Regions from separate parts of the Bradyrhizobium sp. WYCCWR 12699 genome, predicted to be linked through region 2. Evidence: predicted binding sites of a transcription regulator. Region 2 holds the regulator's gene; each other region holds the start of a gene.
The links. The regulator LexA, encoded in region 2, represses DNA repair genes until DNA is damaged. The targets are predictions, from matches to a motif close to TGTTCNNNNTGTGTTCNG.
Positions count from the first base shown of each region.

Region 1: the regulator LexA is predicted to act here: its motif matches at 4,315-4,332, upstream of RPS27_RS07250 (single-stranded DNA-binding protein).
Region 3: the regulator LexA is predicted to act here: its motif matches at 6,648-6,665, upstream of RPS27_RS14285 (YifB family Mg chelatase-like AAA ATPase).

Region 1 covers NZ_JAVTJN010000006.1:85,280-95,003, forward strand. Annotated here, with positions in the region: gene RPS27_RS07240 (potassium transporter Kup) at 1-516, shown strand, start outside; gene gyrA (DNA gyrase subunit A) at 573-3,305, opposite strand; gene RPS27_RS07250 (single-stranded DNA-binding protein) at 3,662-4,159, opposite strand; gene RPS27_RS07255 (outer membrane protein) at 4,741-5,433, shown strand; gene uvrA (excinuclease ABC subunit UvrA) at 5,736-8,711, shown strand; gene RPS27_RS07265 (hypothetical protein) at 8,758-9,081, shown strand; gene RPS27_RS07270 (DUF5615 family PIN-like protein) at 9,094-9,429, opposite strand; gene RPS27_RS07275 (DUF433 domain-containing protein) at 9,431-9,658, opposite strand.
Region 2 covers NZ_JAVTJN010000007.1:30,902-40,625, forward strand. Annotated here, with positions in the region: gene RPS27_RS07670 (hypothetical protein) at 1-169, opposite strand, end outside; gene lexA (transcriptional repressor LexA) at 704-1,405, opposite strand; gene glp (gephyrin-like molybdotransferase Glp) at 1,581-2,792, opposite strand; gene RPS27_RS07685 (hypothetical protein) at 2,994-3,200, opposite strand; gene RPS27_RS07690 (HAD family hydrolase) at 3,371-4,000, opposite strand; gene RPS27_RS07695 (alpha-hydroxy acid oxidase) at 4,010-5,143, opposite strand; gene RPS27_RS07700 (S41 family peptidase) at 5,505-6,842, shown strand; gene RPS27_RS07705 (SDR family oxidoreductase) at 6,918-7,673, opposite strand; gene RPS27_RS07710 (EAL domain-containing protein) at 7,981-9,724, opposite strand, start outside.
Region 3 covers NZ_JAVTJN010000030.1:747,886-757,609, reverse strand. Annotated here, with positions in the region: gene RPS27_RS14310 (hypothetical protein) at 1-206, shown strand, start outside; gene RPS27_RS14305 (AI-2E family transporter) at 211-1,269, opposite strand; gene RPS27_RS14300 (histidine phosphatase family protein) at 1,395-2,024, opposite strand; gene RPS27_RS14295 (PAS domain-containing hybrid sensor histidine kinase/response regulator) at 2,130-4,355, opposite strand; gene RPS27_RS14290 (hypothetical protein) at 4,472-4,939, opposite strand; gene RPS27_RS14285 (YifB family Mg chelatase-like AAA ATPase) at 5,049-6,587, opposite strand; gene RPS27_RS14280 (PilZ domain-containing protein) at 6,817-7,062, shown strand; gene RPS27_RS14275 (tetratricopeptide repeat protein) at 7,143-7,919, shown strand; gene RPS27_RS14270 (CpaE family protein) at 7,934-9,223, opposite strand; gene RPS27_RS14265 (CpaD family pilus assembly protein) at 9,220-9,724, opposite strand, start outside.

The sequences.
Region 1 (9,724 bases), on a different contig from region 2:
CGCCAGCCCGAGGAGGACCTGATCGAGACCGCGGTCAACAAATGCCATGCGCGACTGCCCGGGACCGCCGTGTACCTGGCCTCCGCGCCGCGCGGCGTGCCGCTCGCGCTCACCCAGTTCGTCAGGCACAACCGCGTGCTGCACGAGCGCGTGCTGCTGGTCACCGTGCTGATCGAGGAATTGCCGCACATCGCGGACGAGGAACGCGCTGAGGTGATCGAGATCATCCCCGGCATCACCCGCGTGGTTCTGCATTACGGCTTCATGCAGAATCCGACGATCTATGAAGGGCTGAAGCTGGTCTGCCGCCAGGGCAAGCTGGCCGGCATCGATCTCTCCGAAATCACCTATTACGTCGGCCGCGAGACCATCATCCCGCGCGAAGACGTGCCGGGCATGTGGGTCTGGCGCGAAAGCGTGTTCGCCTTCCTCCAGCGCAACGCCGAACGCTCGGCCGCGTTCTTCGGCGTGCCGACCAAGCAGGTCGTGGAGTTCGGCACGGAGCTGGAGATTTGACTGCGCAAATGGTGGGTGGCGAATAGCGAATAGGGAAGCCCCCCATTCGCCACTCGCTATTCGCCATTCGCCCCGTTGCCGCTCTCCGCCTCTTCCGTGATGTGCTCGACTGAGACCACGTGCTCGTCCTCGGCGGTGTCGAACACGATCACGCCTTGTGTCGAGCGGCCGGCGACGCGGATGCCTTCGACCGGGCAGCGGATCAACTGGCCCTTGTCGGTGACCAGCATGATCTGATCTGCATCCTCGACCGGGAACGAGGCAACCAGATTACCGTTGCGGTTGTTGACGCTCATGGCGACGATGCCTTTGCCGCCGCGGCCCGTCGTGCGGTACTCGTAGGACGAGGTCCGCTTGCCATAGCCGTTCACCGACACGGTGAGCACAACCTGCTCCTGCGCCGACATCTCGGCATAACGCTCCTGCGCGAGCTGGAAGCTGCCGGATGTCTCCTCGGCCTCGGCGTCCACTTGCGCCTCTTCGGCCCCGGATTCGCCGGCGACCGCGCGGCGCATCTTCAGATACGCCGAGCGCTCGTCCGAGGTGGTCTCGACGTGGCGCAGGATCGCCAGCGAAATCACCTTGTCGCCCTCGCCGAGCGCGATGCCACGCACGCCCATCGAGGTGCGCCCGGTGAACACGCGCACGTCGGTGACGGGGAAGCGGATGCACTGGCCGCCGGCGGCGGTCAGCAGCACGTCGTCACGCTCAGTGCAGATCTGCACGTCGACGATCGCTTCATTGTCGTCGAGCTTCATCGCGATGATGCCGGAGCGGCGGACGTCGACGAAGTCCGACAGCTTGTTGCGCCGGACGTTGCCGCCTGTGGTCGCGAACATCACGTCGAGGTTGCCCCAGGTGGACTCGTCCTCCGGCAGCGGCATGATAGTGGTGATGCGCTCGCCCTGCTCCAGCGGCAGGATGTTGATCAGCGCCTTGCCGCGGGCGTTCGGCGCGGCCATCGGCAGGCGCCAGACCTTCTCCTTGTAGACCTGGCCGCGCGAGGAGAAGAACAGCACCGGCGTGTGCGTGGAGGCCACGAACAGGCGCGAGACGAAATCCTCGTCACGGGTCTGCATGCCGGCGCGGCCCTTGCCCCCGCGGCGCTGCGCCCGATAGGCCGACAGCGGCACGCGCTTGACGTAGCCGGCGTGGGACACGGTGACGACCATATCCTCGCGCTGGATCAGGTCCTCGTCCTCGACCTCGCCTTCCTGCTCGATGATGACGGTGCGGCGGGGCGTTGCGAACTCGGCCTTCACCTCGGCGAGCTCGGTCTTGATGATCTCGAGCACGCGGGCACGGGAGCGCAGGATGTCGAGATAATCGGCGATCTCGCCCGCGAGCTTGTCGAGCTCGTCGCGGATCTCGTCACGGCCGAGGGCGGTCAGGCGCTGAAGGCGCAGGTCGAGAATGGCCCTCGCCTGCTCCATCGACAGCCGGATCGTGCCATCCGCGCTGATGCGGTGGCGCGGATCGTCGATCAGCGTCAGCATGTCCTCGACGTCCTTGGCCGGCCAGTCACGCGACATCAGGGTGTCGCGGGCGGTGGTCGGGTCGGGCGAGGTCCGGATCACGCGGATCATCTCGTCGATATTGGCGACCGCGATCGCGAGACCAACGAGGATATGGGCGCGATCACGCGCCTTGGCCAGCAGGTACTTGGTGCGCCGCGTGACGACCCGCTCGCGGAAGTCGACGAAGATGGCCAGCAGGTCCTTCAGATGCATGATCCGCGGACGGCCGCTGTCGAGCGCCACCATGTTGACGCCGAAGCTGGTCTGCAGCGGCGTGAACCTGTACAGCTGGTTCAGCACCACGTCCGGCACGGCGTCGCGCTTCAACTCGATGACCACGCGGTAGCCTTCGCGGTCGGATTCGTCGCGCAGGTCGCCGATGCCCTCGATCTTCTTTTCCTTGACCAGTTCGGCGATGCGCTCGACCATCGTCGCCTTGTTCACCTGGTAGGGAATCTCGGTGACGATGATCGCCTCGCGCTCCTTGCGGATGGTCTCGATCGCGACCTTGCCACGCATCACGATCGAGCCGCGGCCGAGGTGATAGGCCGAGCGGATGCCTTGCCGCCCAAGGATGACGCCGCCGGTCGGAAAATCCGGTCCCGGCACGATGTTGATGAGTTCGTCGATGGTCAGCGCGGGGTTGTCGATCAGCGCGATGCAGGCGTCGATGACCTCGCCGAGATTGTGCGGCGGGATGTTGGTCGCCATGCCGACCGCGATGCCGCCGGCGCCGTTGACGAGGAGGTTCGGGAACTTGGCCGGCAAGACCGACGGTTCGGTCTCGTTGTTGTCGTAGTTCGGCTGGAAGTCGACGGTGTCCTTGTCGATGTCGGCCAGCAGGGCCAGCGCCGCCTTGGTCAGGCGCGCTTCGGTGTAACGATAGGCGGCCGCGGGATCGCCGTCGACCGAGCCGAAATTGCCCTGGCCGTCGATCAGCGGCACGCGCATGGAGAAGTCCTGCGCCATCCGGACCATGGCGTCGTAGATCGACTGGTCGCCATGCGGATGATATTTACCGATGACGTCACCGACCACGCGGGCGGACTTCACGTACTTCTTGTCGGGCGTGTGCCCCTGCTCGTTCATCGAGAACAGGATGCGGCGGTGCACCGGCTTCAGGCCGTCGCGGGCATCAGGCAGCGCCCGCGCCACGATCACGCTCATGGCGTAGTCGAGATAGGACTTCTTCATCTCCTCGAAGATGGAGACGGGGCGAATATCCGAGGGTTGCGCCGGCTGGTCGCCGGGCTTGTCGTCGTCGTCAGCCAAGGGGAAATCCGGTGAGGTTTTATCTGGGAATCATATAGCGCATCGGGGCCCTGATAGCCACCCTTGCGGGCTCGAGGGAAGCGCTTTTTCCGCTTATTTTTCCAATAGCTTACGGCCTTGCAACGAGTGTCTCGGATGGGCATGGCCAGGCCCTTCGAAATCACTTCGGCCACCTCAATGATCGCGCGGTGGCGCGCACCTCTTCGGTCTGGTTGCCCGGCGCGGTCAGAGTTCAACCCAAACATGAAGCGGGCCCGGAAATCCCGAGCCCGCTCTGTCGATTAGTAGGGTTTGCTGACACGACGTGGCAGGCGCGGCCCAACCTGCCGGCGCCCCCCCCTATCGTCAGACCGTCCTCAGAATGGGATATCGTCGTCCATGTCGCTGTTGCGGCCACCGCCGCCGGCGGCCACGGGACGGCGCGGCGCGCTGCTGACGGGTCCTGACGAGCCGAAATCACCACCCGGTTCGTCGCCGAAGCTACCGCCTCCACCGCCGCCGCTGCGGCCGTCGAGCATCGTCAGCGTCGAGTTGAAGCCCTGGAGCACGACCTCGGTCGAATACTTCTCGACACCGCTCTGGTCGGTGTACTTGCGGGTCTGAAGCGCGCCCTCGATGTAAACCTTGGCGCCCTTCTTCAGATACTGTTCGACGATTTTGCAAAGCGGCTCCGAGAAGATCACGACGCGATGCCACTCGGTCTTCTCCTTGCGTTCGCCAGTATTCTTGTCGCGCCAGGTCTCCGAGGTGGCGATGCTCAAATTCGCAATCGGCCGCCCGTCCTGGGTGCGGCGGATCTCAGGATCCTTGCCGAGATTTCCAACCAGAATGACCTTGTTGACGCTTCCCGCCATCGCCGCTCTCCACTCCGAATGCCACCTGATTTCAAAAGGCCGAGCACGCTGCCCGCGTTCCTCTGCGCCCTGTTGAGGCGACCCTATACGCTTGCGGGCGCCGCTCAGCCCACCACCCCCAAGGTTATCCCCACATATAGCACCGACCTTCGCCACGTTCCAGATTTGTTCTTTCTGGCCGGGCACCGAACAGAGCGCCACGCGCACTCTAACTTTCACCGGCTCGGGAACCTCCCGGCCGCTCTGCCTGGAGCCTCACACGTTCTAAGCGCATCGCCGGAATTGCGACATCGGCATGATCAGCCCGAATGACCCTGGGCGGCCTGCCACTCGTCAAGAACGAATATCTCTCTGATATCCTTGGATGATTGAACGATCTAGCTCGCGCCCTCCTCTTCAGGCAGGGCGGGATTCAGGGGTTAAATAAGTCAGTAACCATCACCTTTCCGACCACTGTGGCTTTTCGGATACACAACTTGCGGCTTCAGTGGTGTAAGCACGGCATCAGTTGGGCCGTTGAGTCCGCTGCCCTTCCGTCCGCGGAAGGCAACAACAGAAACTGGGACTGGGATTAGTTGAAAATGAAAAAGGTTTTGTTGGCTTCGGCCTGTTTGTTCGCTCTGGCGGCCCCCGCTTCGGCTGCTGATCTCGCGGCGCGCCCCTACACCAAGGCTCCGGTCGCTCCGATGGCTTCGGTCTACAACTGGACCGGCTTCTATCTCGGTGCCGTCGGTGGCGGCGCTTGGGAAAACGCTTCGGGCGACCCGAAGATGAAGGGCGGCTTTGTCGGCGGCACCGCCGGCTACAACTGGCAGACCGGCAACGTCGTGTTCGGCCTCGAGGCCGATGCTGCGTGGGCTGACGTCAGCGCGTCGGTCACCGGTCCGGTCCTCGTCCCCGGCTTCGGTGTTGCCACGGCGACCCTGAGCTCGAAGACGGATGCGATGGGCACCGTTCGCGGCCGTATCGGCTGGGCCGTCAACAACGTGCTGTTCTACGGCACGGGTGGCTATGCCTGGATCGACAACAAGCTGAGCGCCAGCGCTCTCGGCGTGACCATCTCCGACAGCAAGTTCCACTCCGGCTGGACCGTCGGTGCGGGCGTCGAAGCGTTCTTCGCTCCGAACTGGACCGTCAAGGGCGAGTACCTCTATCGCAGCCTCGGCGGCGAGACCTACTTCTCGGGCGCCCTGCCCACCGGCACGCTCAACTTCCACACCGTGCAGGTCGGCGTGAACTATCACTTCGGCGCCCCGGTCGTCGCCAAGTACTGAGCTTCGACTTAAACGCTACCCGCGTTACGAAAGGCCGGCCTTGTGCCGGCCTTTTTGTTTGCCCTTGCTCGTTGTTTGCCCGCTCGTTCGCCTGCCGCGTTCTACAGTTCCGCGCCCGCCTGCTGCCAGATGCCGCCAGCGCGCCAACATTCCGTTGACGATTCGCAACTCCCTCTGGAAATCCGCGCGCGTTCTTCCTACGTTCGCTGATAACCCCATCGGCGCCGATCCCGGTTCCGGGCGAAGCGCGCCTTCATCATTGGCGCGATCGCGCGTCTTTGGATTCCTTGAGGACCAGCGGGATGGATGAAGTGATCAAGGCGAAGCGCCAACAACAGAACGCGGGCTCCAGCCTGCGCGCAATTACGATCCGTGGCGCGCGCGAGCACAACCTCAAGAACATCGATGCCGAAATTCCCCGCGACAAGCTGGTGGTGTTCACCGGCCTCTCCGGCTCCGGCAAATCCTCGCTCGCCTTCGACACCATCTACGCCGAGGGCCAGCGCCGCTACGTCGAATCGCTCTCGGCCTATGCGCGCCAATTCCTGGAGATGATGCAGAAGCCCGACGTCGACCAGATCGACGGCCTGTCGCCCGCGATCTCGATCGAGCAGAAGACGACATCGAAGAACCCGCGCTCGACCGTCGGCACCGTCACCGAGATCTACGACTATATGCGCCTGCTGTGGGCGCGCGTCGGCGTGCCCTATTCGCCGGCCACCGGCCTGCCGATCGAGAGCCAGACCGTCTCGCAGATGGTCGACCGCGTGCTGGCGCTGCCCGAGGGCACCCGCCTCTATCTGCTCGCGCCCGTCGTGCGCGGCCGCAAGGGCGAGTACCGCAAGGAGCTCGCCGAATGGCTCAAGAAGGGTTTTCAGCGCGTCAAGATCGACGGCACCTTCCATGAGCTTGCGGAAGCGCCGACGCTGGACAAGAAATTCCCGCACGACATCGACGTCGTCGTCGACCGCATCGTCGTGCGCGCCGACATCGGCCAGCGCCTCGCCGAGAGCTTTGAGACCGCGCTGAAGCTCGCCGAGGGCCTTGCCGTCGTCGAGTTCGCCGACGCCCCCACGGCGGCCCCCACCGAAGAGAAAAAGAAGACCGCCAAGATCCACGACAAGAGTGGGCCCGAGCGCATGCTCTTCTCGGAAAAGTTCGCCTGCCCGGTCTCCGGCTTCACGATTCCAGAGGTCGAGCCCAGACTGTTCTCCTTCAACAATCCCTATGGCGCCTGCCCGGCCTGCGGCGGCCTCGGCGTCGAGCAGCATGTCGACGAGGACCTCGTCATTCCCGACAAGGAGCTCGCCATCGGCAAGGGCGCGATCGCGCCATGGGCCAAATCGTCCTCGCCCTATTACATCCAGACCCTGACCGCGCTCGGCAAGCACTACAAGTTCACGCTGACCACCAAATGGAAGGACCTGCCCAAGAAGACGCAGAACGCGATCCTGCACGGCTCCGGCGAGGACGAGATCAAGTTCTCCTATGAGGACGGGGTGCGCTCCTACGACACCAAGAAGCCGTTCGAGGGCGTCATCACCAACATCAACCGCCGCTACCGCGAAACCGAAAGCGAGTGGGCGCGCGAGGAGCTGGCGAAATACTTCCACGACGTGCCCTGCGAGGGATGCAAGGGTTTCCGGCTCAAGCCCGAGGCGCTCTGCGTCAAGATCGGAGCCAAGCATATCGGCGAGATCTCGGAGCTGTCGGTCAAGAAGGCCGGCGAATGGTTCGAGACCGTGCCCGACGCGCTCAACGCGCAGCAGAACGAGATCGCCGGCCGCATCCTGAAGGAGATCCGCGAGCGCCTCACCTTCCTGCTCGACGTCGGCCTCAACTACCTCACTTTGTCCCGCTCCTCCGGCACGCTGTCCGGCGGCGAGAGCCAGCGCATCCGCTTGGCCTCGCAGATCGGCTCGGGCCTGACCGGCGTGCTCTATGTGCTGGACGAGCCCTCGATCGGCTTGCACCAGCGCGACAACGCTCGCCTGCTCGACACCCTCAAGCGGCTGCGCGACCTCGGCAACACCGTGGTCGTGGTCGAGCATGACGAGGACGCCATTCGCCTCGCCGACTACGTGCTCGACATCGGCCCCGGCGCCGGCATGCATGGCGGCCACATTGTCGCCGAGGGCACGCCCGCCGAGATCATGCGCAACCCGAAATCGCTGACCGGCAAGTACCTGACCGGCGAGCTCGAGGTCGAGGTGCCGGAGCGGCGCCCGCCGAACCATCGCCGCACCATCAAGGTGGTCAACGCGCGCGGCAATAACCTCAAGAACGTCACCGCCGAAATCCCGCTCGGCCTGTTCACCTGCGTCACCGGCGTCTCCGGCGGCGGCAAGTCGACGCTGTTGATCGACACGCTGTACCGCGCCATCGCCCGCAAGCTGAACAATGCCAGCGAGGGCGCCGCCCCGCACGATCGCATCGAGGGCCTCGAGCACATCGACAAGATCATCGACATCGACCAGTCGCCGATCGGCCGCACGCCGCGCTCGAACCCCGCGACCTATACCGGCGCCTTCACGCCGATCCGCGAATGGTTTGCCGGCCTGCCCGAGTCCAAGGCGCGCGGCTACGAGCCCGGCCGCTTCTCCTTCAACGTCAAGGGCGGCCGCTGCGAGGCCTGCCAGGGCGACGGCGTCATCAAGATCGAGATGCACTTTTTGCCCGACGTCTACGTCACCTGCGACGTCTGCAAAGGCAAGCGCTACAATCGCGAGACGCTCGAAGTCCTGTTCAAGGGCAAGAGCATCGCCGACGTGCTCGACATGACCGTCGAAGAAGCCGCCGAATTCTTCAAGGCGGTGCCGCGCGTGCGCGAAACCTTCCAGACCCTGCACCGCGTGGGCCTCGACTACATCCATGTCGGCCAGCAGGCGACGACCCTGTCGGGCGGCGAAGCCCAGCGCGTCAAGCTCGCCAAGGAGCTGTCAAAACGCGCCACCGGCCGCACGCTCTACATCCTGGACGAGCCGACCACCGGCCTACACTTCCACGACGTCAAGAAGCTCTTGGAGGTGCTGCACGAGCTGGTCGCGCAGGGCAACACGGTCGTCGTCATCGAGCACAATCTCGAAGTCATCAAGACCGCAGACTGGGTCATCGACCTCGGCCCCGAAGGCGGCGACGGCGGCGGCGAGATCGTCGCCTGGGGCCCGCCGGAAGACATCGCCAAGGCGCCGCGGAGCTATACCGGAAAATTCCTGGAGCCGGTGCTGAAGAAGGCGCGCAAGCCGAAGCGGCGGAGCACGAGCGAGGCGGCGGAGTAGCGCCACCCGCTCGAGCGGCCGGCTCAAGCTGCCGGGAAAATTCTCCATGCCGAGCCGAACCTACGCGCTCTTCCGCAACGCGATCCTCGCCGAGCAGCAGGTGACCTGTGTCTACGAGGGCCGCCATCGCGAGCTATGTCCGCACATCATCGGCACCAACAAGGCCGGTGAGGAAGCCGTGCTGACCTGGCAGTTCGCCGGCGAAAGCAGCGGACCGCTGCCACAATGGCGATGCCTGAAGCTGGCCAATGTCAGCAACGCCCGGGCGCGCGACGGCCGCTGGCACGAGGGCAGCTCGCATCGGAGCACTCAGACTTGCGTCAAGAACATCGATATCGACATCAATGTTGACGTACGCAAGTTGCGGTGAGCGCTCATTAGTCTACTGGCCGACGAATTCAATGACCGCTTCACCCCGCGCGACGGCTTCGGCGATTCGCGGCATGGCGCTCACACGCTGACGGATCAGCGCGCGATTGTCGATGTTGCCCACACGCACCCAAAGCACGATAGGCCCCTGCCGCTTTGCGGCACGGAGAAGCGAGAAATCGCGATTCTTGGTGACGAGAACGGCCGATCTTGCAACGGCTTCATCCCAGATCGCGCCATCGGTCGCGTTTGCCATCCCGAACTCGGCAACATGGGCCGCATCGTATCCAGCGCGACGCATGGCCTCCGCCAGTGCTGGTGGAAGCTGAGCATCGACCAGGTAAGGCAAGCTATTTCGCCGCTATGATCGGGTGATCGACCTGACGGGCGGCATAGGCGAGAGACGCGTCGATATCGGCTTCTTCCAAATACGGATAATCTTCCAAGATGCTCTCGCGCGACTGTCCCGCGGAGAGCAGTCCCAAGACGTCGGCGACCGTCATGCGCAGATCGCGAATGCAGGGGCGTCCATGCATACGCTGCGGATCGACGGTAATCCTTGCCAGTAGCTCCGACATCTGCCACCTCTCGAAGGTAACATAGCATCTCCGATAGCATTGTCAGCGCCTCGCCAGCGGGCGCGA
Region 2 (9,724 bases):
CGTTGTCTGCGAAGGCGAGCTCCGTTCCCGGCAGCAGGCAGACCGCAACGGAGAGGTCGGCTTCGGATGCGAAGCCGCGCGTCGAGGTGCCGCGGAAGGTTGTCGTGACGATCGTCTCGCCGACTTCTGCGGGGCGCGTCGCGACGGCATGCAGGCTATAGTCACACATCGGGTGCTCCTCATGTGAAGATAGCGACCCGCGCCTCTCTTGGAGGCACAGGCCTCTGTCAGAGTTTAAACACCAACGCTGTGCTTGGTTGTAGGCAAATCTGCGGCTGGGATCCGCACCCCGCGATCACTTTAACTTTCCCGAATTCGCCAGGAACAAAGCTGGCTGAGGTGCATTACGCCGGGCGCCTGTCAGCGACTGCAAAAGCGACACTTCGCATTGCCGGCGCGATCGCGGCGCTGCGCAATTGGGTGTTGCGGACATGGCAATGCGATGGCGCGGCAACGGCCCCGTGCCCCGATGCCGCTACCGCTGCACCCAAACGATCTGGTCTTCCGAACCCGAAACGCCCAGACGCGATGTCGCTGCGGTCCGCCGAAGATGGCCGTGGAGGAGGGGCCGGATAATCTGTGCAGAACCAGAATGATCATCCAGCCGGAGCGGACATTCATCCGCTCCAATCTCAGATCGGCGACGCCGATCGAAGGCGGCACGCAGGCGCCAAAACTACTTTCGGACTGAGTCCTTCCGGACTCAGTACTTCCGGTAAAGCCCAATTAGCTTGCCCTGAATCTTCACCCGGTTCGGCGGCAGGATACGCACCTCATAGGCGGCATTGGCAGGCTCGAGCGCGATCGACGCGCCGCGGCGGCGGAAGCGCTTGAGCGTAGCCTCCTCGTCGTCGATCAGCGCCACCACGATGTCGCCGGTGTCGGCGCTCTCGTTGCGCTGGATCAGCGCCATGTCGCCGTCCAGGATACCGGCCTCGACCATGGAATCACCGCGCACCTCGAGAGCGTAATGCTCGCCCGAGCCGAGCATGTCGGGCGGCACGCTGATGGTGTGGCTGCGGGTCTGCAACGCCTCGATCGGCGTGCCGGCCGCGATCCGGCCCATCACGGGCACCGCAACGGGCCGCTCGCCCTCGTCCACGGGCGGGCTGGAGCTCGCGCGGATCTTGCCGAGATTGCCCTCGATGACGCTCGGCGTGAAGCCGCGCCGGGCGCCGGCGGCAGCCTGGAGCTCCGGCAGCTTGATCACTTCGATGGCGCGGGCGCGGTTGGGCAGCCGGCGGATGAAGCCGCGCTCCTCGAGCGCGGTGATCAGGCGGTGGATGCCCGACTTCGAGCGCAGGTCGAGCGCATCCTTCATCTCGTCGAAGGAGGGCGGCACGCCGCTTTCCTTCAAACGCTCGCTGATGAACCGCAGAAGCTCGTATTGTTTGCGCGTTAACATCTCGACCAAAGTCCCCCGGTTGATGTCGTTCGATTCCGAGACGATGAGTTCAGCGATAAGCAGCTACATCCTCGAAACAAATCATGAACGGACACTATATGTTCGATACATGTTCCGCAACTGCTTAATTTACCGTGAACGAAGCGCGGTTCGCGGAATGCGTGTGGCCGTGCACTCAGACGGGGAGCCGCAGCACCTCGCAGGGGCTGCCGGCCTTGGCCTTCGGCGCGAACGGTGGGCGCACGAGAAGTACCTGTGCCGCAGCAAGATTCGCAAGCAGAGAGGAATCCTGATGGCTGACGGGAAGCGCGACCAGCGTGCCGTCGTCGCGCAGCTCGAGGCGCGCGCGCAAGTAATCCTCGCGCTGGTCGTTGGCACCGAGATCGCAGGCGAGCACGGCACGTTCGCGACGATGATGAATCACCGAGCGGCCTGACAAGGCGCGAATCAGCGGCACCATGAACAGGAAGGCGCACACATAGGACGACACGGGATTGCCGGGCAGGCCGATCACGCGCATGGCGCCGAGCCGCCCGTGCATCATCGGCTTGCCCGGCCGCATGGCGATCTTCCAGAACGCCATCGCGATGCCTTCGTCCCTGAGTGCCTGCTGGACCAGGTCGTGGTCGCCGACCGACGCGCCGCCGGTCGTGATCAGGATATCGGCACCGCTCTCGCGAGCGCGGCGGATGCCTGATGTGGTGGCCTCCAGCGTGTCGGCGGCGACGCCGAGGTCGACGGTGTCGGCGCCCTCGCTGCGGGCGAGCGCGTGCAGGGCGTAGCCGTTGGAATAGACGATCTGGCCGTGCCTTGGCGCTGAGCCCGGCATCACCAGTTCGTCACCGGTGGCGAGGATCGCGACCTTGGGACGGCGGCAGACGGCGAGCTGCGGGTAGTTCATTCCGGCAGCGAGCGCGAGGTCACGTTCGGTCAGACGCGTCCCCTTGCGGAGGAGGACGTCACCCTCACGGAAGTCGACGCCGGCCGGGCGGATGTGCCGTCCGATGATGGCGGCTTCCTTGATCGTGACGCTGTTGCCGTCCACGACGGTGTCCTCCTGGATCACGACCGCGTCCGCACCGTCGGGAACGACGCCGCCGGTGAAGATCCGCACGGCTTCGCCGGCGCCGACCGCTCTCGCGAAAGGACGGCCGGCGGCGACCTCGCCAATCACCGTCAGCCGGGAATCGATCGCTGCCGCGTCGGCCGCGCGCACCGCATAGCCGTCCATCGCCGACATGGCTTGCGGCGGCTGCGTGCGCCGCGCCGCGACATCATGTGCCAGCACGCGGTGATAGGCCTCGTCGAGTGCAACCATCTGTTCAGGCAGCGGCTCTGCACCTGCCAGCACCGCGGCAAGGGCGTCGGAAACCGGCATCAGGGCCACGGGCAAAACTCCTGCTCGCACATCGTTCAATGGGGCGGCGAGAGTTCTAGCCGACCGCAGGCGCGAGGCAAAGCAGCGCGCGGGATGATCTATCCTGCGTGATCTCCGTGGTGGAGGAGTGCAAGTTCGTCAGGGCATGATCTGGAAGCCGAGACAGCGCGCCGTGAAGGACGAGAATCACGAGCGCCAACACCGATACGGTCACCGTGCCGCCGGATCGTCCGGACTGATCTCAAATGCGACGTCGGGCGCTTTGGGCCCTTGATCCTTGTCGGGGAGCGGATCGGCCTGCGATTTCAGGTCGGCGGCCTTGCTGATCAGCTTGGCGGAAAGGTCAGAATCCGAGGTGTTTCTTGCGAATTCAAGCAGGAGAGAGGCTTGCTTGGTGAGATAGGTTTTGCCCAGCACGTCGATCAGTCCGATGTAGAAGTCCCAACGGACTCAAGAGTCCGAAGGGCGGTATTCCGTTCCCGGAACTCTGTATAAAAATGCACAAAGTGATCAGGTTCCAAAATTCCAGCAGATTTAGTTCCGGAAGATGTCGCTGCCGGGAGGCCGGGTGGCACCCGCGGCTGGCGTCAGATGCCCAATGCTTTCAAGGCCTTCCCGACGTCGCGCGGCGAGGTCACATGCACGGCCGTCAGGCCGCGGGCTCGCGCGCCTTCGATGTTCTCAGCGAGGTCGTCGAAGAACACGATGCGCTCGGCGGGAACGCCGATCGCGGCGACGACATGGTCGAAAGCCTCCGCATCCGGTTTGCGCAGGCCGATGCTCGATGACAGGTACAGCTCGCGGAAATGGCCGAGCAGATCGGCATATTCCTTCGAGAAATAATCGACATGCGGCCGGTTGGTGTTGGAGAAGGCGTAGAGCGGCATCTGTTTCGCCGCCCGCGGCAACAACTCGGCGATATCAGGCATCTCGCCGGCGAAGATCGCGTTCCAGCCCTCCAGGAACTGGGCATCCGAAATGCCGATCCCCAGCGAAGCGCGTAGCGAGGCGAAATAATCCTCGTCGCTGATCTTGCCCATCTCGTGCAGCCGGTAGGCCTCGTCGCGCACATAGCGCGCGACGATGCTTTCGGGATGGCAGCCGGCATGTCCCGCCCAGCAAGCGATCGCCTTGGAGAAGTCGATGTCGAGCACCACGCGCCCGAGATCGAACAGAAGCGCATCCGCGCTGCCGGGAGAGAGCGATGTCACCTGCAATCCTCTTACTCAGTACCGATAAGGTTCGTGGTCGAACAGCGGAAACGCGCTGAACACGCTCGGCGCGTTGGTGGCGGTCGCCGGATGCAGGCAGGATTTGTCGACCTCGGCAAACGACGTGGCGCCGAGCAGGCCGAGGCAGCGCAGCACCTCGTCCTCGAGCAGCTCCAGCATCCGCGTGATGCCGGCTTCGCCGGCTGCCGCCAGCGCCCAGCATTGCAGCCGGCCGATGCCGACGAGATCTGCCCCTGCCGCGATCGCCTTGACGATGTCGGTGCCGCGACAGATGCCGCCGTCGACCATGATCTTGGCGCGGCCCTTCACGGCCTCGACGATTTCGGGCAGCACATGCATGGCACCGCGGCCATGGTCGAGCTGGCGGCCGCCGTGATTGGAGACGTAGATCCATTCGACGCCGTGATCGACCGCGATCAGCGCGTCCTCGGCGGTGGCGATGCCCTTCAGGATCAGCGGGATCTTGAACTTGTCCTTGATCATCTTCACGGTCCGCCACTCCAGGCCCTTCTGGAAATCGCCGCCGGTGGCGCGCAGGCGACTCTCGCGAACGTAGCGCTTGGCGATGTCACGTTCGCGACGGCTGTAATGGGCGGTGTCGACGGTCAGGCAGAAGGCGGCATAGCCGTTCTTCTCGCTTCGGCTGACGACATCCGCGACGAAGGAATCGTCGCCGCGGACATAGAGCTGGTAGAGCCGGAGTGCATCGGGGGCCATCTCGGCGGTCTTCTCCAGGCCCGGCTCGGACACCGAGCTCAGCATGTGCGCCGCACCGAAGGTGCCGGCACCGCGCGCGACGCTCGCCGCGCCGTCCGGATCGAAGATTTCGAGCGCGCCGACGGGCGCCAGCACCACCGGAAGGCGCATCTTGCGGCCAAATTGCTGAACCGCGCCGTCGACCTTGCGGACGTCGCGCAGCACGCGCGGGCGGAAGGCGATCTCGTCCAGCGCCATGCGGTTGCGGCGCATCGTGGTTTCGGTCTCGGCGGCGCCGACGATGTAGTCCCAGGCGTTCTGGTTGAGGTTGGCCCGCGCTTTCCGGATGAATTCGTGCAGATTCTGGAACGGCTCGTTGCTGGCGCCGAGCTCGACGTTCCGTTCTGGCCGGATGCGGGGTGCTTCGTTCATTGTTATCCTCCCGAGAATTTGAAGCCTTATGTCATCGCCTAACCCGTCCAGGCCTCCAAAACTATCCTAAAATCGCATAGCAGCAGGGCGTGGACCGGCCGATGATTCCCCTTGCGGGCCGGCCAGTCCTGCAACGTTGCCAAAAGTTTAGGTCCGGGCGAAGCGATTTCTGCGGTGCACCCGTCGGCGCGGCATCCCGGCCTTGAAGAAACCAGAATGGTATTGTGAGAAGCAGACTGGATCGCCAATTGCATGGCGCCTTCCAAGTCCCGAAAGACAAGTCTTGAAGGACGAGTGTTGAAAGACAAGTCTCGAGAGACAAGCTTAAAGCGAACCGCCCAGCGAAAAGGCCAGCCCATCCATGCGGAAATCCCTGCTGTTCCCTCTGGGCACGCTCACCGGAGCGTGTCTCACCCTTCTGGTAGCCAGCCCGCACGGCGGCGTATGGGCGGCGCGGGCGGCAGCTAACGCGAATGATGCCTATTCCCAGCTCAACCTGTTCGGCGAAGTGTTCGAGCGCGTGAAGGCGAGCTATGTCGAGAAGCCCGACAATGCCAAGCTGGTCGAAGGCGCGATCACCGGCATGGTGACCTCGCTCGATCCGCATTCGCGCTACATGAACGCGAAGGCCTGGACCGAGATGCAGGAGACCACCTCCGGTGAGTTCGGCGGCCTCGGCATCGAGGTCACGATGGAGGACGGCCTCGTCAAGGTCGTCTCGCCGATCGACGATACCCCCGCCTCGAAGGCCGGCCTGATGTCCGGCGACCTCATCAGCAAGATCGACGGCGAGGCCGTGCAGGGCATGACGCTCGAGCAGGCGGTCAACAAGATGAAGGGCCCGGTCGATACCCAGACCAAGCTCACCATCGTGCGCAAGGGCGCCGACGCTCCGCTCGACGTCGCGATCAAGCGCGAGATCATTCATGTGCGCCCGGTGCGCTTCCATGTCGAGAACGGCGACATCGGCTATGTCCGCATCACCTCGTTCAACGAGCAGACCACCGACGGCCTGAAGAAGGCGATCGCCTCGATCACCAAGGACGTCGCGCAGGAGAAGCTCGTCGGCTACGTGGTGGACCTGCGCAACAATCCGGGCGGTCTGCTCGACCAGGCCGTGTCGGTGTCGAGCGCGTTCCTGCAGCGCGGCGAGGTCGTTTCGACCCGCGGCCGCAGCCCGGAGGAGACCCAGCGCTTCACCGCGCATGGCGGCGATCTCACCAAGGGCAAGCCGCTGGTGGTGCTCGTCAATGGCGGCTCGGCCTCGGCCTCGGAGATCGTCGCCGGCGCGCTGCACGACCACAAGCGCGCGACGATCATCGGCACGCGCTCGTTCGGCAAGGGTTCAGTGCAGACGATCATTCCGCTCGGCGCCGGCAATGGCGCGCTGGCGCTGACCACGGCGCGCTATTACACGCCGTCGGGCCGCTCGATCCAGGCCCAGGGCATCGCCCCCGACATCGAGATCCTGCAGGACGTGCCGCCGGAGCTGAAGGGCCGCATGGACACCATGGCGGAGTCCCAGATGCGCGGGCATCTGTCGGCGGGTGAGGGTGGCGAGCAGACGGGGTCGCAGTCCTACGTCCCGCCCAAGGAGGAAGACGACAAGGCCTTGCATGCGGCTTACGACTTCCTGCACGGCGTCACCGCGAACGCGGTTGCGGCCAAGCCTGCCTCGAAAGGCGCGGTGCCGAACTAAATTCTGCGACTCCCAGTCTACGGATCGCCCGGAAGCGGATAGCCGCTTCCGGGCGAATTCGTCTGGAACGTCGCCTCAGCTTGGATTCATGGCCGCAAAGGTCGCCTCGTAGCGGCCGTCGCGCTCGGCCCAGCGGCGGGCGCGGTCACGCTCCACCAGCACCTCGTCGCGCGGGTGAAGCCGCAGCTCCAGCAATTGCATGACCTCCGCGATGTAAGCGGCCAGCGGCATGGCGCGCGCGTCGCTGGCCTGCTGCGCCCCGGTCAGCTCGGTCTGTACATAAGGCGGCGCGAGCTCCAGCACCTCGACGGGAATCCTGCGGAGCTGGTGCCGCAGCGACTGCAGCCAGGAGTGCAGGAATGCCTTGCTGGCGCAGTAGGTCGGGAAATCGGCTCGCGGCACGAAGGCGAGGTTCGAGCTGGTTGCGATGATCGTCGCCTCCGGTTGCCTCTTCAGGATCGGCAGGAACGCCGCCGTCGCGCGCAGCACGCCGAGAATGTTGGTCTCGACGATGGCCTCCGCATCCGAGGCATCCCAGCCTTCCGCAGCAAGGTCCTCCGGCCGCGAGATGCCGGCATTGGCGATCAGAACGTTGAGCCCGGGAGAGCCTGCCTGAATATCGGCCGACAAGCGCGACAGCGATGCGGGATCGTCGAGGTCGAGCGGCAGGCCGATCACGCCAGGCCGCTCGGCCGCGATCTGCTCGAGCAGGGCCGGCCGCCGGCCGGTGACGATGACGCGATTGCCGCGATCGTGAAAAGCCTCGGCCAGCGCGCGGCCGATGCCGCTGGTGCCGCCGGTGACAAGGATCGTATTGCCAGTCATCTTCATGGGGTCGCCTTTCGATTGAGAAAGGCCACGGCAATCCCGCAAATCCTCATGGCGAGCGATCCGGCAAGACGGCCGGCAGCGCGGCGCGTGCGCCGGCTTAAGGGTCTCGAACGGGTGAACATCCGCTGACAGGAAAAGTGATGGCATGACCGTGGCGTCTCGTGAATCGAGAACTCCCTGCTGGGATCCTCTCGACAAAGGACGCGTTGGATGACGGTAACGCCTACGGCAGCGCCGTCTCGGCAGCTGCATGTCGGGAGATACTTTGGCCGGTCGTCATCGTCAAGCCTGACGGGACGGACGAATTCTAACCCGCCTCGCGGCGGCGGCCGCCGTTGCCTTCGCGCCGGGCAAGCCGGCTGCGATGCAGCGCGAACAGCTCCAGCACCTTGTCGGCGGGCTTGGCGGCGCTGAACAGATAGCCCTGCATTTCCGAGCAGCCGAGCGCACGCAGCAGGCGCTGCTGCTCCTCGGTCTCGACGCCCTCTGCCGTGGTGGTCATGCGGCGCGCCGCCGCCAGATTGACGACGGCCTGGACGATGCTGGCGGAGCCGTCGGGGCCGGCGATGTCATCGACGAAGCAGCGGTCGATCTTGATCTTGTCGAACGGGAAGCGGTGCAGATAGCTCAGCGAGGAGTAGCCGGTGCCGAAATCGTCGAGCGCGATGCGCACGCCTATGGCACGGAGCTGGTGCAGGATCGTGAGCGCGGCATCGTCGTCGCGGATCAGCACCGCCTCGGTGATCTCGAGCTCCAGCCGGCTTGCCGGCAGGTTCGAAGCAGCGAGCGCCGCCATGATCTTCAGCGCCAGCGTGCCGCTCTTGAATTGCACCGGTGAGACGTTGACCGCGAGGCGGATATCGTCGGGCCAGTTCGCAGCGTCCCGGCAGGCGGTCGCCAGCACCCATTCGCCGATCTCGTTGATCAGGCCGGTGTCTTCGGCGATCGGGATGAACTCCGCCGGCGAGACCATGCCGCGCTCGGGATGGCGCCAGCGCACCAGGGCCTCGCAGCCGGTGATGCGATCATCCTTCAGGCTGAGGCAGGGCTGGTAGTAGACTTCGAGACCCCCTTCGGCGATGGCATGGCGAAGGTCGCTCTCGAGCTGGCGGCGCTCGCGCACCTTGGCATCCATCTCCGGCTCGAAGAAGCGATAGGTACGGCGTCCGGCGGACTTGGCGGCGTACATCGCCATGTCCGCGTTCTTGAGGATCTGGTCGAGCGCCGTGCCGTGCTCCGGCGCGAGTGCGATGCCGATGCTGGCGTCGGTGGTGAGATGATGCCCCATGCAGTCGAACGGCGCGCGGATGGCCGCGAACACCCGCGCGACCAGCTCATCGACCTGATCACGCGACGTCACTGCGCTCTGGACGATGGCGAATTCATCGCCGCCGAGCCGCGCGACGAAATCCGCCGGACCCGCACAGCGACGCAGGCTCGTGGCAACCGATTTCAACAGCTCGTCGCCGACGAGGTGGCCGAGCGCGTCGTTGACGCCCTTGAACTCGTCGATGTCGATGTAATGCACCGCGATCTCTTCGCCGTTGCCGAGGGCGGCGAGCTCCTCGCGCAGATGCTCGTGGAACATGGTGCGGTTGGGCAGATCGGTCAGCGCGTCGTAATGGGCGAGATGGGTGATGCGCTCCTCGATGCGGCGGCGCTCGGTGATGTCCTCATGGGTCGCCACCCAGCCGCCGTCCGCGAGCGGCTCGTTGAGGATGTGGATCGAGCGGCCATCGGAGGTGTCGACCACCATGGAGTTGCGTGCGTGGATGCCCTTCAGCACGCGAACGACATAGCGGTCGACGTCGCCTGTGAAGGAGCCGGTTGCCTTGCGATGGGCGATGATGTCGTGGAAACTGCAGCCGGGCTTCACGATCTCGGCCGACAATCCGTACATTTCGATGTAGCGCTGGTTGCAGACCACCAGCCGCCGCTCGGCGTCGAACAGCAAGAGACCCTGCGTCATGTTGTTGACGGCGCGGTCGAGCCGCTGCTTCTCCAGCGTCAGCCGCTCGCGCGAGGCGCGGTGCTGCTCCAGCAGCTTGCGC
Region 3 (9,724 bases), on a different contig from region 2:
TGGAAGCACCGACCTGCCCGGATTGCCATATCGAGATGAGATGGTGGCGATCCGAACTGCTCGCGGACGAGCCGGTTCCGATCATCGCGCACCTCTTCGTCTGCCCGCATTGCAAGCGCGCCGCGCAGGCGGACACCGTCTTCAAGGGAACTCCGGGGCCGCCCGAGAGGCTCTCCGCGCCACGTTTTATGGCGCACGCCGCGTAACGGGTCACTTGCGGATCTGCTGCCGCTCTCTTGAACCGATGAAGATCTGCCATGCCGTCAGGAACATCGCGGCGACAAGCGGGCCGATGACGAAGCCGTTCGCGCCAAAGGTTGCAAGGCCGCCGAGCGTGGCGAGCAGCACGACGTAGCTGGGCATCCGGATCGACTGGCCGACCAGGACAGGACGCAGAAAATTGTCGGCAAGACCGATCACGAAGGTTCCGAAAGCGAGCAGGATGAGCCCCTTCGTGACCGAGCCGGCCACAAGCAAATAGAGTCCGGCTGGCGCCCAGACGAGGGCGGAGCCGAGCACGGGCAGAAGCGAAAGCAGCGCCATGATGGCGCCCGCCAGCAGCGGCGCGGTCAGGCCGAGCAGCCAGAAGATCAGCCCGCCCAGGGCGCCCTGGATCATCGCAACCAGGATGATGCCCTTGATCGTCCCGCGAACCGCCAGCGTGAACGCGTCCAGGATCTCGACGGTTTGGCTCGCGCGCAGCGGCAGCGCGTCGCGGATGCGCAGGTTCAGCTCGTCGCCGTCGCGCAGGAAGAAGAACAGCAGGTACAGCATCACGAGCAGGCTCGCGACGAACTCCAGCGTCAATTGGCCGAGGTTGATCGCATGCCCGGCGAGCTGCTGGCCGGCCGGCACCACCAGGCTCGACAGGCGTTCCTTCAGTGCGGTCAGATCGATGCCGGCCAGGCGATCCGATATGGAGGCGGCCCAATCCGGCAGCGCGGCTTTCAGCTGCTGCAGGGGATGAGCCAGATTGATCTCGCCGGTCTGAACGCGCTGGTAGAGCTCGCCGCCCTGGTCGATGAGCGACGCGATCACGATCCCGACGGGGATCAGGACCATGACGACCACCACGATGACGGTGGAGAGCGCAGCAAGGTTGCGCCATTCCGGAAACATTTCCAGGCAGCGTCGATAGACCGGCGCGAAGATGATCGCCAGCAGCGTGGCCCACAACACCGCGCCGGAGAACGGCCAAAGCAGCCAGCCGAACACGAGGGTGATCGCGCCGAGCCAGACGAGGAATGAGCGGTCTTCCGATGTTCTCACGTGTCGCCGGCCTCCAGTCGCACCTTACCGGACTTTGCTAGCACAGGACCGAGGCGGAGCGGCAAGTCACGGTCGCAAGTCACGCCCCGCCTCCGTCGCGCCGCCGGCCGGATGGATGCGGCCTGTCACTTGCCGGTCTTCGCGGTCCAATCAGCGATCTTGATGCGCCCCGCAAAGGTGGCGGGGCCGGAGCCACCGGCCTTGTAAACGAAGGCTTCGCCTTCCTGCACGTCGCCGGCCTCCTTGCCGAAGGCATCGGCGATGTTTGTCTTGTGGGTGATCAGGAACGTGTTGGTGCCGGCTTTCGGCGGCGCATCGACGAGTTGACGCACGGCCTGTCCCGCCTTGGCATTGGCACCGGTCGGGTTTGCCATTCCCGACGCGCTGGCATTGCTGCTGTCCGTCAGCGCATCGACCGGCTTGACCTCGTGGCCGGAGATCAGCTTGCCGGCCTCGATCGCGCGGTTCAGCCGGCTGGTGTAGACATCGCCGATCGGGATCGCGAGCTCCTTGATTGCCGCCCCGATCTGGCGCGCCATGTCCCTGCCCTTGTCGCTGAGCTGGCGCTGCGCGCTCATATCGTCGAACTTGAAGGGATAGACGTCCTTTTGGCTGTCGTCGGTGGCGGTGTGCCGGAAGATCAGCACGTAGCCGCCTTGCTTGAGCGAGGCGATGAGATCAGGCGTATCGGCCGCGGCGTGTCGGGAGAAGCCGGCGAGCAGGACAATCAATGTGAGGCGGCAAAGCACGTTCATGCGCAAAATCCTCGATTGCAAATGCCCCCCGAGGATGGTGACGCGCAAACCGCTCGACTTCAATTATGGAATGCTGACCGACCCGGGTTCCCGCGAGGTTCCCGATCAGACGGCCAGCCGCCGCGCGGCCGCGAGCCCTGCCAGCGCCTCGTCGAGCTTGTCGCGATCGAGCGGCTTGATCAGAAAGCCGGTCATGCCGGCTTCGAAGCAGGCATAGCGATCCTCCACCAGCGTATTGGCGGTGAGCGCGAGGATCGGCGTGTGGTGGCTGCCCGTGGCGGCCTCATGCGCGCGGATCCGCTTCGTCGCCTCGATGCCGTCGAGCTGCGGCATCTGGATATCCATCAGCACGAGATCATAGGGGGTACCGGCCGATGACGCTGCAAGCCAGGATTCCAGCGCGGCCTCGCCGTGCACGGCGATCACGACGCGATGGCCGAGCTTCGTCAGCAGCGAGCGCATCAACAGCGCGTTGATCTCGTTGTCCTCTGCGACGAGGATCGACAGGCCCTTTGCTTGTGGCCCGCCCTTAGCTTCAGCCGGTGGTTCCGGCGCGAGATCGGGCGAGGCGACCTCCGGCGTCAGCGAAAGGCGCGCGGCGAGCGAGGCCGCCCGCAGCGGCTTCACCAGAAAGCCGGTGAAGGCCGGCGACAACTTTTCATGGCGCGAGCTCGACGTCAGCAGGACGAGGCGCTGCGGCGCATGCGCGCGGGCCATGTCGCCCAGCTGGTCGGCCAATTCAGGGCCGATCGCGCGATCGATCAGCACGACGTGCCATGAGCGCTCGGGCAGCAGCGCTTCGGCGACGGCGGCGTCCGCAACCATGCAGGTCTGGCCGCCCCAGCGCTCCAGGCGCCGCGCAATCAGCGAGGCTTCGATGCCGTCGGCGACGAGCAGGATCGACTTGCCGGCGAGGTCGGGGCTCGGAAAGGCCGTCTGTCCCGCGCGGGCTTGCGACGGCGGAAGCGGCACCGCGATCTCGAAGGTCGAGCCCTTGCCCGGCTCGCTTTCGAGCGTGATCCGGCCGCCCATGCGCCTGACGATGCGTTCGCTGATGGCAAGCCCGAGCCCGGTGCCGCCATAGGTGCGGGCGATGCGCTCGTCGGCCTGCTCGAATTCGCGGAAGATGCGCTGCTGCGCTGCCGGCGCAATGCCGATGCCGGTGTCGCGGACCAGGAAGCTGATCTCGTTCGGCCAGATGCCGGGCTCGACGATCAGCGCGACGCCGCCGCTGCCCGTGAACTTGATGGCGTTGCCGGCGAGGTTGAGCAGCACCTGGCGCAGCCGCGCGGCGTCGCCGACCACTTCCAGCGGCAGCCGCTCGTCGACATAGGCCGCGATCTCGAGCGACTTTGCCTGCGCGCGCGGCGCCAGCAGCTCGGTGATCTCCTCGACCAGGACCGAGAGCGCGAAGGGACGCTGCTCGAGATCGAGCTTGCCCGCTTCGATCTTGGAATAGTCGAGCAATTCCTCGATCAGCGCCATCAAGGCCTCGCCCGAGGTCTTGACCGCTTTGGCATAGGTTGCCTGCTCCGGCGTCAGATTGGTGTCGAGCAGGAGCCCGCCCATGCCGATGATGCCGTTGAGCGGCGTGCGGATCTCGTGCGAGGCCATCGCGAGGAAGCGCGATTTGGCGCGGTTGGCGGCGTCGGCCTGGTCGCGCGCGTCGGACAAGGCGCGCTCGGTTTCGGTGCGGTCGGTGACGTCGCGCCCCACGCTCTGCAATTCGGCGGGCTGGCCGGCATCGAGGCGGACATAACCCTCGCGCCAGGCGATCCAGCGCGCGCCGAGCGGGGTTGCGATCTTCTGGTCGTGAATACGCGTGCCGTTGCTCTCGCGCGCGCTGTCGCCCTGCTCCAGCACGTCGAAATCAAAACGCGTGCCGACCAGCGCGCTGCGCTTTTGTCCCGCGAGCGCGCAATAGGCCTCGTTGGCAAAGGTGATGCGGCCGTCGGTCGCGCGCAGCACGATGAGATCGCCCTGCTGCTCGAACAGGCTGCGGGCGCGTTCTTCCGCTTCCTTCAGCTCCCAATTGCGGTCGATCAGGGTTTCGTTGTGGGCGGCGAGGCTCCGCAGCCGCTTGGCCACGAAGCGCAGGCGCATGCTGAGCGTCGCAAGGCCGAGGCAGGCGATCGCGAACAGCAGGCTCGCGCCGATCGCGAAGGCATGGGGATCGTAGCCGGAGTTTTCCGACCGGCTGCCGGAGACGAAACCATAGGCGCCGCCGAAGGTCGCCGAGAAGATCATGAAGGAGCGGATCGCGAAGGCGATGCGGGGGTGCTGTCGCCTGAAACGGCGCATGCGCACCTTGATCCGGAACGTCCGACCCATCGCCAACCGACCTTTGTCTCAAACCCGCCGCCGCGTGCGACGATGTCGCCTCGACCTTGCGAACAGTTTGAGGCTTTGCTGCTGCCTCCAAACAGGGTTGATGAGGTGTTAACCCCTCAGAGCGAGGCGGCCTGGAGATGGCGATGGCTGCCGCGGGCGCCGACGATCAGCGCCGCCGCCTCGCGCTGCGTGAACGACTTCGAACGCACATAGATGCGGTAGTCCGCCGGCCCTTCGGTGGAGAGATAGATCACCTGGCCGCCATCGACGGGCTGCGCGGCAATCGAGACGAGGCGCGAGGAGGGATTGGCCTGGCAGGAATCCGGCTCGGAACCGAGGCCGTCGTCCACCACGGTGAAGTCCGCCGCGTCGGCATCGTCGGTGACTTGCACCCGGACCGTGGCCCGTTCCGGATCATCGGTGAAGGCGACATGCACGCCGGCGGTCCAGAACAGCGACGTCAGCTCGACCGAGGTGTCGCCGAGGGCGATGCAGGGATGCGAGACCGATCCGATCTCGGCGCGGGCAAACACCGCCGCCGCCAACAGGGGAACAACCGAGGCCAGGATCTTGAAACGCAACATGACACTCTACTCGCCGGGCCCTCGGGGAACTCGAAACCGAAATCAGCGGGCCTTATGGTTTGCAGAGCGTAAAGGAAACTCGTTACCGCCGGGTTGATGCGCGGAATGATCAAGCCAGCTGCCGCACATCCTCCGCGAGTGCGCGATAGGACAGCGCTTCGGCGAGATGCAGCCGGCCGACCTTGTCGGCATGATCGAGGTCGGCCAGCGTGCGCGCCACCCGCAGCACGCGGTGATAGCCGCGCGCCGACAGCCGCATCGTCTCGGCGGCGTCGCGTAGCAGTTTTGCGCCTTGCGCATCCGGCTTGGCGATCTCCTCCAGCACCGAGGCGGGCGCCTCGGCATTGGTGCGGACGTTGGGCAGGCCGGCATCCGCGTAACGCGCGAGCTGGATGTCGCGCGCCGCCGCCACGCGCGCCGCGACCTCGGCTGAGCCTTCCGCCGGCGGCGGCAGGATCAGATCGGCCGCGGTCACGGCCGGCACTTCGATGCGCAGATCGATGCGGTCCATCAGCGGGCCCGAGATGCGCGCCTGGTAGTCGCCGGTGCAGCGGTCGATGCGGCCGCGCTTGCAGGCATAGCCGGGCTCGAACGCGTTGCCGCAGCGGCACGGATTCATCGCCGCGACCAGCATGAAGCGGGCAGGGTAGGTGACGCGGTGATTGGCGCGCGACACCGCGACCTCGCCGTTCTCCAGCGGCTGGCGCAGCGAATCCAGCACGCGCGGATCGAATTCGGGCAGCTCGTCGAGGAACAGCACGCCCTGATGCGCCAGCGAGATCTCGCCGGGCTTGGCGCGTATGCCGCCGCCGGTAAGCGCGGCCATGCTGGCGGAATGATGCGGCGAGCGGAACGGCCGCCGCGCCGTCAGCGCGCCGCCTTCGATCTCGCCGGCAACGGAGGCGATCATCGAGACCTCGAGCAGCTCGCCCGGCGACAGCGGCGGCAGGATCGAGGGCAGGCGCGCGGCCAGCATCGACTTGCCGGCGCCGGGCGCGCCGATCATGAGCAGGTGATGCCCGCCGGCCGCCGCGATCTCCAGCGCCCGCTTGGCGCTTTCCTGACCCTTGATGTCGCGCAGGTCGAGCGTGGACGCAGCAGGCTCGTGCACCTTCGGCAAGGGCCGCGACAGCACCTGCGTGCCTTTGAAATGGTTGGCGATCTGGATCAGCGAGTGGGCTGCGATGATCGGGATGTCCGGGCTCGCCCACGCCGCTTCGGAGCCGCAGGAGGCCGGACAGATCAGCCCTTCCTCGCGCATATTGGCGCCGATCGCGGCGGGCAGAACGCCGGCCACGGGTGCGATCGAGCCGTCGAGGCCGAGCTCGCCGAGCACGGTGAAGCCCGTCAGCGCATCCGGCGGGATCGCCCCGATCGCCGCCATCAGGCCGAGCGCGATCGGAAGGTCGTAATGGCTGCCTTCCTTGGGAAGGTCGGCCGGCGCCAGATTGACGATGATCCGCCGCGCCGGCAACGCCAGCCCCGAGGCGATCAGTGCCGAACGCACCCGCTCGCGCGCCTCCGACACCGCCTTGTCCGGCAGGCCGACGATGGCGAAGGCCGGCAATCCAGGCGCGACCTGGACCTGCACGTCGACCGCGCGGGCCTCGATCCCCTCAAAGGCGACGGTGGAAACCCGCTGAACCATGCTCAAACCAGCCTGCCCCCTCTCGCACAATTAGGGGTAGCAGAGCTTGGCCCTCTCCGCAAGAACAATACAGGAACATTCGAGGAGGGCGAGCAACCCCTAACCGATCGTAAACGCCAAGCCGACACACCGCCTCAAATGCGAGCTTCTCCCCTCAGCACATTCCAACGAATGTCCGTTACTCCTAGGGCCGCGGGATGGGCCGTGGTCTAACGGGTGAACAATTCAAATGCTTGCAAATCGCCGGAGAAGCGAACGTCGGGTGTGCAGCCGGCTCGCCAAGATCCATTTTGGCGCGGGCTCGCTGCCGCGGGACTGCACGATCACGGATATCTCGGATGGCGGCGTGAAGGTCGTGGCGGAGTTTCTGGAAGTGCCGCCGCAATTCACCATCATCTTCGCGCCCGACTATTCCCGGCAGTGCCGCCTGCGCTGGCGCATCGGTTGCGAGTTCGGCGCTGAATTCACCGATTGAGACGCAAGGGCCCTTCGTCCTTAACGGGACTTTAGCGTTAATCGGTAAGCATCTCTGATCAGTTGCCGAGTGATCAGAGTATGTCCAAGCGTTCGTCCCTCGCCTTCCCCCCGGCGAGATTGCTGCTTCCCGCCCTCCTGGTGCTCGGCCTCGGCGGCTGTCAGACCACTGGCATCGAGGATGTCACCGGGGCGCTCGGCGGCAAGCAGGAGTCCGCCGCCAAAGCCGACGCCAGGCCGGAGATGGACGCGCTTCGCGAGCGTTACCGCGCCAAGCCCAGCGATCCCGCCATTGCGCTCGAATACGGCAAGGCGCTGCGCGAGACCGGCCAGCGCGCGCAGGCGGTCGCGGTGCTGGAGCAGGCCGTGCTCGCCCATCCCAGCAACAAGGCGCTGCTCGCCGGCTATGGCCGTGCGCTTGCCGACAGCGGCAATTTTCAGCAGGCCTTCGACGTCCTCAGCCGCGCGCATACGCCTGAAGATCCCGACTGGCGGATATTATCGGCGCAGGGCGCCGCGCTCGATCAGCTCGGCCGCAATGAAGAGGCGCAGCAATATTACGCAAGCGCGCTGAAGATCGTGCCTGATGAGCCGCAGGTTCTGTCCAATCTCGGCCTGTCCTACATGCTGCAGAACAAGTTGCCGCGGGCCGAACAGGTGCTCGGCCGCGCCCATCAGCGCAATCAGAAAGACGTGCGGATCCGTGCCAACCTCGCCCTCGTGCTGGGATTGCAGGGACGCCAGGCCGAGGCCGAAATCCTCGTCAAGGCGGATTTGCCGCCGGATCAGGCGGCGGAAAAGGTCACGGCGCTGCGCCAGCTGCTGGCGAAGAAGCAGCAGCAACGGGCCGAGAAGTAGCCCGGCCTTCTTGCCTACGAGGCCTTGCGATGCGGGGCCGATGGGCGGCCCGACCGGCCCTTCAGCTTCTTCAGCAGCGGCTCGAGCAACGAGCGCTTCGGCTTCCTCACCTCGCCGCGGCCGGCGAGGCGGTTCGCCATGTTCTGAAACAGCTCGGTAGTGCGGTGGTTCTTGGAGACTTCCGCGATCATCTGGCCGTTGTTTGCCGCGGTCGAGAACAGCTTCGAATCGAACGGGATCACCGCGATCGGCTGGCTCTCCATGGTCTTGGCGAAGGCCTTGACGTCGATCTCCGCGCGCTTGTGCATGCCGACCTGGTTGAGGCAGTAGAGCGGCGGCCGGTCGTTCGGTCGCGCCGCTTTCAACACGCTCAGCATGTTCTTGGTGTTGCGCAGGTTCGCAAGATCGGGCTCGGCGACGATGACGATGTCGTCGGCGTTCACCAGCGCGCGCCGCGTCCAGCCGGACCATTGATGGGGGACGTCGAGCACGATGCAGGGTGTGGTCATGCGCAGCGTGTCGAACACGGCGTCGAAGGCTTCGGCGCCGAAATCGTAGACGCGGTCGAGGGTCGCCGGCGCGGCGAGCAGGCTGAGGCGCTCGGTGCATTTGGCGAGCAGGCGCTCCATCAGCGCCGTATCCGGCCGGTCCTGCGATAGCACCGCATTGGCGATGCCCTGTACCGGATCCTGGTTGTAATCGAGGCCCGCGGTGCCAAAGGCGAGATCGAGGTCGATCACGACCGAATCGAGCGACAAATCACGGGCGATGGTCCAGGCCACGTTATGCGCGACGGTGGACGCGCCGACGCCCCCCTTGGCGCCGACCACAGCGATGACACGGCCGGTGATGATGGTCTCGGAGGCCGAGAACAGGCTGCAGATCGAGCGGACGACGTCGAGGGTCTCGACCGGTCCGACCACATAGTCGTTGACGCCGCGGCGCACCAGCTCGCGATAGGGCGCCGTGTCGTTGGGATTGCCGATCACCACCACGCGGGTGCCGGGGTCGCAGACGCCGGCGAGGTCGTCCAATCCCTCGAGAATGTCGCGCGTGCCGTCGGATTCGATCACGATCACGTTCGGCGTCGGCATCGACTCATAGACTTCGATCGCCGCGGCAAGGCCGCCGTCCTTGGCGGTGAGATGCGCCTTGGCAAGCCGGCGGTCCTGACCGGCCGCGGTCACCGCTTTGAGCGTCTGCTCGGTCTCGCAAAAGGCCTGCACCGAGATGCGAGGAACCGGCGCGATGTGTTCCTCGGGATGTAGCGAATCGTCCGCTTCTTCGTCGTGGATGCCCGTCATTTGCCTGTGTCGCTCAGCTTTGCCTTGTCGGCGTCGGGATTGGGAGTCGAGATCGCAGTGCCCTTGCGATAGCGCTCGAACGCGATGTCGCGCCGCGCGGTATAGGCTGGCGTCTCGGATCGTGGCTGCTCGAGATCGGCGGGGTTGTCGATCATTGCCGCGAGGTTGCGCTGGCTGGCGCAGCCGAGATTGAAAAAGGGCCGGTTCTCGTTGTAGCCGGGGTCGAGGATGTTGGGCCCGACGTCTTCCGGCCACAGCCCGCAGGGGCCGGCCACCGCGGCCATCCTGGAATAGCTCAGGCGAATCGTGGGCAGCAGCCCGGGATCTTCAGGGCGATAAGGATGCTGCACGATGGCACGCGACGGCACGCCGCCGGATGCGAGCACAGAGCGGATCTCCTGATAGGTCGCGGCCGCCGCGCGCGAATTCGCGCTGTCGACGGGAACGTCGACGACGACGGAGCCGGTGCCTTCCCGCACCCAGTCCCGCGCAACGCCCGCG